3 regions of the Microtetraspora malaysiensis genome follow, and region 3 is predicted to be linked to each of the others. Evidence: predicted binding sites of a transcription regulator. Region 3 holds the regulator's gene; each other region holds the start of a gene.
What was found. The regulator LexA, encoded in region 3, represses DNA repair genes until DNA is damaged. The targets are predictions, from matches to a motif close to TCGAACANNTGTTCGA.

Region 1 (2,263 bases), 2.7 Mb from region 3:
ACACGATCGTCAGGTCCTTGAGGGAGGAGCGGTAGATCGCGCGGACCAGGGCCATCGGCTTGCGCCGCGAGCCCCAGCCACCGATGCCGATCGTCATGCCGCTCTCCAGCGACCCGACGATCTCCTCGATCGTCATGATCTTGTCTGTGCTCACTGGTCGCTCACCGCTCCTCACTCGCTCCGCGGGCGGCCTCGTCCCTCGGCCGACCACTCCCCTCGCTCCGTCGGGTTCGCTCCGCGCTCATCGGTCGCTCACCGCTCCTCCCTCGGAGACGAAGTCGTCGCGGTGGCGGTCGCCGGCGCCCATGAGGTTGAGCTCGAAGGTGAAGCCCTGCTCGAACCGGTAGCTGCGGTGGACGTCGACCGGGTCGATGCCGTTCAGCGACTCCTTGGCCCGGCGGATCACGTACGGGTCCTTGCCGGCGATCTGGACCGCGACCGCGAAGGCCGCGTCCCTGAGCCGGTCGCGCGGCACCACTTCCAGCACCGAGCCGTGCGCGTGCAGCTCGGCCGCCGTGACGGTCCGGCAGGTGTACACCATCGCCCGCATCAGGTGCTGCGGGACCAGCCGGGCGAGGTGCGTGGCCGCGCCGAGCGCGCCGCGGTCCACCTCGGGCAGCCCGAAGTACGCGTCCTCGGACGCGACCACGATGTCGGCGTTGCCCACGAGGCCGACCCCGCCGCCCAGGCAGAAACCGTGCACGGCCGCGATGACCGGCACCTCGCACTCGTACACCGCGGAGAACGCGGCATAGCAGCCCCGGTTGGCGCCCACCAGGGCGTCGAACCCGCTGGTCGCCTGCATCTCCTTGATGTCCACGCCGGCGTTGAACCCGCGGCCCTCGGCGCGCAGCACGACGACGCGGGTCTCCGGATCCCGCCCGGCCTGCCGTACGGCGTCGGCGAGGTCGAACCAGCCACGCACGGTCAGCGCGTTGACGGGCGGCGCGTCGACGACCACCTCGGCGATGCCGTTGCCATGGTTCCTGGTGGAGATTCCCATGCGCTACCTTTCCACCAAACATTTGTTAGAAATGAAGGTAGCAGAGGGGACCGTCCCCGGACACGGCTCGCCGTCCCGGGCGTCGCCGCGAGCAGGCGGACGACAGGCAGAAAAGGGAGAGCTGAGGATGATCTGCAAGGACCGCGTCGTCATCGTGACTGGCGCCGGGCGCGGCCTCGGCCGCGCGCACGCCCTGGAGTTCGCCCGGCAGGGCGCCAAGGTCGTCGTCAACGACCTGGGCGTGAGCCGGTCCGGCGACGGCGGCTCGGACGGCCCGGCGCGGCAGGTGGTCGAGGAGATCCGCGCGCTCGGCGGCGAGGCCGTGGCCGAGACCTCCGACATCGCCACCGACGCCGGGGCGCGCTCGCTGGTCGCCACCGCCCTGGAGCGCTTCGGCCGGCTGGACGTGCTGGTCAACAACGCCGGGTTCCTGCGCGACCGCATGCTGGTCAACCTCTCCGAGGAGGAGTGGGACGCGGTCATGCGGGTCCACCTGAAGGGCCACTTCCTGCCGCTCAAGCACGCCGGCCTGCACTGGCGGGCGGAGTCCAAGGCGGGCCGGCGGCCCGAGGCCCGGGTGATCAACACCTCGTCCGGCGCCGGCCTGCTCGGCAGCGTGGGCCAGGGCAACTACTCCGCCGCCAAGGCGGGCATCGTCGGCCTCACCCTGGTCGCCGCCGCCGAGCTCGGCCGGTACGGCGTGACCGTCAACGCCATCGCCCCGGCGGCGCGCACCCGGATGACCGAGGAGGTCTTCGCCGCCACAATGGCCGCGCCGGAGGAGGGCGCCTTCGACGCGATGGCCCCGGAGAACGTCTCCCCGCTGGTGGCCTGGCTCGGCTCGGCCGAGTCCAGGGACGTGACCGGCCGCGTCTTCGAGGTCGAGGGCGGCCGGATCTGCGTGATGGAGGGATTCCGCCACGGCCCGGCCACCGACAAGGGCGTCCGCTGGGACCCCGCCGAGCTGGGCCCGGAGATCAGCGGCCTGCTGAAGGAGGCCGCCCGCCCCGAGCCCGTCTACGGCGCCTGATCCCCCGGGCTCACCACTACCGTCACCATGCCGCCACCGCGCCGGTCACCGTACTGGCGGTACACGGGCCCGCGGACCGGCGCCGCTGATCCCTTGTCACGATCGAGCGTCAATCGGGAAGCGGTAGCGGACCACCGTGGCCGGGCAGGCCCCGGTCGGCCGGGATCCTCTCCTCGGCCGGGTCGTCGGCGGTGACGCCCTGGCCACGGGTCTGCTCGGCGAGGCGCTCG
Region 2 (2,263 bases), 2.3 Mb from region 3:
ACGGCTGGAAGACTTGGCCCGCGGCTTCGGCCTGTCGATGGAACTCGAACACGTCCCCCTCGGCGGCGAGATCGACCTCAACCGGCCCAACCTCATCGTGATCTGCGGCCCCAAGCTCTCCCCCATCATGGGGGCGCTGTACGAGACCGATCCCGTGTTGGAGTGGGTCAAGGACGGCGCCTGGACGCTCCGCGACACCCGTACCGGCACGACCTATCGGTCCGGCTCCGACAGCGACCCGGCCCGGCCGGTCGACTACGCGTACCTGGGGCGGCTGCCCCGGCCGGACGGCAAGGGCAACGTCCTGGTCTTCACCGGCATCCACCCGCAAGGCACCCTCGGCGTGGTGCAGCTCATCACCACCGAGATCGCCACCCTGTGGGGCCAAGCCGGGGACGGGCGCTTCTCCACCGTGGTCGGTGTCGAATACGACCCGCAGACGGGGGAACCGGTCACAGCGGAACTCGCCAGTCCGCTCTACCGCCACGAGGACACCTGATGCGCGTCACCTTCGCCACCCAACCCGCATCCCCCGACCGGCCCAACGAAGACTTCATCGCCGCCACACCGGACGCCGTTGTTCTCCTGGATGGCGCGGGTACGCCTGCGGGTTCGGAATCCGGCTGCTCCCACGGGGTGGCCTGGTACGCGCGAACCCTCGGCTCAAAACTGATCGCGTCCCTGACGCAAAGCGCCGGCTCCTTGACGGAGATCTTGGCTGAAGGCATCAAGGCCACCACGTCTCTGCATGACTTCACCTGCGACGTGAACCACCCCGGCTCCCCCTCGGCCACCGTCGTCATGCTCCGCCGTACCGGTGACGATCTGGAGTATCTCGTCTTGGCCGACTCTGTCCTTGTGCTCGACGTGATCGGCGTGGATGAGCCGATGGTCATCACCGATGATCGGGAAGGACAAGTTGGTAAGCGCTACCGGACGGCCATGGATGCGCTGGGCTCCGGCACTCCCGATCACACCGCCGCTCTGCGTGAGTACGTGGAGGCCATGCGGGCGCACCGCAACCGGGACGGCGGATTCTGGGTCGCCTCATCCGACCCCCTCGCCGCAGAACAGGCTCTCACCGGCGCGGTTCCCGCTGACCAGATTCGCGCGGCGGCGCTCCTCAGCGATGGCGCATCCCGCCCCGTCGACCGCTTCCACCTCGCCACCTGGCGGCAAGTCCTCGACATCCTCGCCCAGCACGGCCCCTCCGAACTCATTCGCCAAGTTCGCGATGCCGAACACTCCGATCCTGCCGGGAAGCGCTGGCCACGAGGCAAGGCCTTTGATGACGCTTCGGCGGCGCTGGCATCACCGTTGCAGCCGCTGCAGTAACGATTCACCTGATCTCGGAGCTAGGTAGCGATACCGTTACACACACTTATCGCAAAACTATCGAATGTGCGTTCGATCCGAGTTACGATTGCTATCACCTGGGGTGTTTGCTTCCGGCGGAGGCCCTTGACGAGGAAGGAACAGTGATGGGTGACCGTAGCTCTATCGAATGGACCGAGGCTACGTGGAACCCAACAACGGGATGTGACCGCTTCTCGCGAGGTTGTGACAACTGTTACGCCCTGGCACTGGCTAAGCGGTTGAAGGCTATGGGACAACCTCGATATCAGCGCGACGGAGATGCGCGTACCTCAGGCCCGGGCTTTGGTGTAACCCTTCACGAGGACCTGTTAGACCTTCCGAAGCGATGGCGGCGGCCACGTCTCGTGTTCGTTAACTCCATGAGCGACTTATTTCATGCTCAGGTTCCGTTGGAGTTCGTCGCCCGTGTGTTTCGAACCATGGAGGAAACTCCACAACACACCTATCAAATACTCACGAAGCGGGCAAGGCGCCTGCGTCGCGTGGCACACCATCTGGATTGGCCGGACAATGCGTGGATGGGCGTCAGTGTGGAAGACATCGACTCTATCGATCGCATTGACGATCTGAGGCAGGTCCCAGCCGCGATCCGATTCCTGTCATGCGAGCCCTTGCTTGGACCTCTGGGCAATTTGGATCTTTCAGGAATATCGTGGGTCATCGTCGGCGGAGAGAGTGGACCAAATTTCCGCCCCATGGATCCTCAGTGGGTCAAAGATATACGCGACCAGTGTCTCGACGCAGGAGTCCCGTTCTTTTTCAAGCAGTGGGGGGGCAGGACGCCAAAGGCGCAAGGCCGCATTCTAGACGGTCGCACCTGGGATGAAATGCCAGAAATTTCGGAGTCGCTACTTTCATTGAGCACGTAAGTAACGACTCCCACCCC
Region 3 (2,263 bases):
GGCGGGCTGCGCGTCCACCGCCTCGCGCACGGCCGCGGAGCCGAGGTGGGCGACGCAGCAGCGGATGCCGCCCATGTTGAACGCCTTCGTCGCGGACGTGAGGGTGACCGTGCGCTCGGGGAGGATCGTGCCGAACGGGATGTGGGTCCGCGGCGCGTACGTCAGGTCGGCGTGGATCTCGTCGGAGATGACGAGGGCGTCGTGCCGCTCGGCGTAGGCGGCGAGGGTGGCGAGCTCCGCCGCGGTGAGCACGCGGCCGGTCGGGTTGTGCGGGTTGACCAGGAGCAGCACGTCGGCCCGCTCGTCCGGGACCTCGAACCGCCAGCCGTCGCCGTCCGGCACCATCGGGACGGGGAGCAGCCGCCGGCCCATCTGCGCGATCGTGTCCAGGAACGGGTGGTAGGCCGGGGTGTGCAGGGCGACGGTGTCACCGGGGCGGGTGGTCAGGTGCAGCAGCACCTGGAGCGCCTGGTTGACGTCGCTGTACGAGCGGACGTGGCCGGGGTCGAGGCGGAAGCCGTACCGGGTCTCCATGCGCTCGGCGAACGCCTCGCCGAGGGGGCCGACGGTGGGCTGATCGATCCAGGTGGGGTAGCCGAGGTCGGTCTCGACGCGGCGGATCAGCGCCTCGCGCACCGCTTCCGGAACAGGGAAGTCCATGTCGGCGACCCAGGAGGGGATCACACCGGGTGCGGTCTCCGACCACTTGAGGCCGTCGCGGCGGGATGCCGCCTCAAGGGTGAGCTGATCAAGGTTGCGCGTCACACCAGTAAGCCTATTTGCGGCATTCACCCGCATTGCCCATTGGCCAGCCTGTCACGCTGGTGCTCCGCGGTGACCTGCGTCACCGCGGAGCGACGCGTGGACGAACCGGGCTGCCGGTGTCGTCGGTGGTGCTCCGGCCTTCAGTCAGGCCGGGGGCGCGTCAAAGCTTGCGCAGGACGGCGGTGACCTTGCCCAGGACGGTCGCCTCGTCGCCCGGGATCGGCTCGTAGTTGGCGTTGTGCGGAACCAGCCAGACGTGGCCGTCCTTGCGCTTGAAGGTCTTGACCGTGGCCTCGCCGTCGATCATGGCGGCCACCACGTCGCCGTTGTCCGCGACCGGCTGCTGGCGCACCACGACCCAGTCGCCGTCGGCGATCGCCAGGTCGATCATCGAGTCGCCGCTGACCTGCAGGAGGAACAGCGTGCCCTCGCCGACGAGCTGCTTGGGCAGCGCGAAGATGTCCTCGATGCTCTGCTCGGCCAGGATCGGGCCTCCGGCCGCGATGCGGCCGACGAGCGGCACGTACGCGGCGGTCGGGCGGCTGAAGCTCGGCTCCACCTCAGGGGCGTCCGGATCGACCCACAGCACCGGCTCGCCCGGCAGCCGGACCTCCAGCGCGCGGGGCCGGTGCGGGTCACGGCGCAGGTAGCCCTTGCGCTGCAAGGCGGTGAGCTGATGCGACACGCTTGAGGTGCTGGTCAGCTGGACCGCCTCGCCGATCTCGCGCATCGACGGCGGATATCCGCGCTGCTGCACCGAGTCGCGGATCACCTCGAGGATCTTGCGCTGCCTGGGGGTGAGACCAAGGGCATCCCGCCTGCGCACCGCCAGGTCGTTGACGCTCTCTTCCTGCCCGCTCACCAAACCACCTCCCAATCCGTGTTCTTCATGTCGCACAGAGCGACGGTACCTCGATCGAAGATCATCTTCAAACAATTGTTCGATTCGATGTGAATCGCCGTCACCTGCGCAGTTGTATCGACATCGTACGGGAGTTCGATCGACATCGTGTTCGATATTGCCGAGATTTCGCCGATCTTCTTGTAGGGTGCCGCGCGATGCTGTTGGGGTGGGCGACACGCCCGAGCTTCCAGACGGTTCCGCTGGTTGAACAGCCACTTCGCTCGGCGGGGGTCCGCCGACTTGCGTTCAAGGTCGGGCACTTCTACGGTTGGACCACAACATCTAGTAGTTACAGAGATGTACTTCACCACAGCTTGTGTTTCCGTGACCGCTTCACGACGTTTTCGTGAAGTGGGCGCAAGCGTTTCCAGGGAGGCGATGACGTGCACTGCCCGTTCTGCCGTCACCCGGACACGCGGGTCGTCGACAGTCGCTCGACAGAGGACGGGGCGGCCATCCGCCGCCGGCGTACCTGCTCCGAATGCGGGCGCAGGTTCACCACGCAGGAGACCGTCCTCCTCATGGTCAGCAAGCGCAGCGGGGTGACCGAGCCGTTCTCGCGGGACAAGGTCGTCGCCGGAGTGCGGCGGGCCT

Region 1: the regulator LexA is predicted to act here: its motif matches at 1,018-1,033, upstream of ACQP1V_RS23950 (enoyl-CoA hydratase family protein).
Region 2: the regulator LexA is predicted to act here: its motif matches at 1,396-1,411, upstream of ACQP1V_RS00245 (DUF5131 family protein).

What each region holds. Positions count from the first base shown of each region.
Region 1 is NZ_CP191998.1:5,036,993-5,039,255, forward strand. It holds gene ACQP1V_RS23945 (CoA transferase subunit A) at 1-136, opposite strand, end outside; gene ACQP1V_RS23950 (enoyl-CoA hydratase family protein) at 242-1,003, opposite strand; gene ACQP1V_RS23955 (SDR family oxidoreductase) at 1,131-2,033, shown strand; gene ACQP1V_RS23960 (FHA domain-containing protein) at 2,143-2,263, opposite strand, start outside.
Region 2 is NZ_CP191998.1:47,248-49,510, reverse strand. It holds gene ACQP1V_RS00255 (sigma-70 family RNA polymerase sigma factor) at 1-499, shown strand, start outside; gene ACQP1V_RS00250 (protein phosphatase 2C domain-containing protein) at 499-1,335, shown strand; gene ACQP1V_RS00245 (DUF5131 family protein) at 1,482-2,246, shown strand.
Region 3 is NZ_CP191998.1:2,320,994-2,323,256, forward strand. It holds gene ACQP1V_RS11230 (MalY/PatB family protein) at 1-765, opposite strand, end outside; gene lexA (transcriptional repressor LexA) at 926-1,627, opposite strand; gene ACQP1V_RS11240 (hypothetical protein) at 1,624-2,058, opposite strand; gene nrdR (transcriptional regulator NrdR) at 2,053-2,263, shown strand, end outside.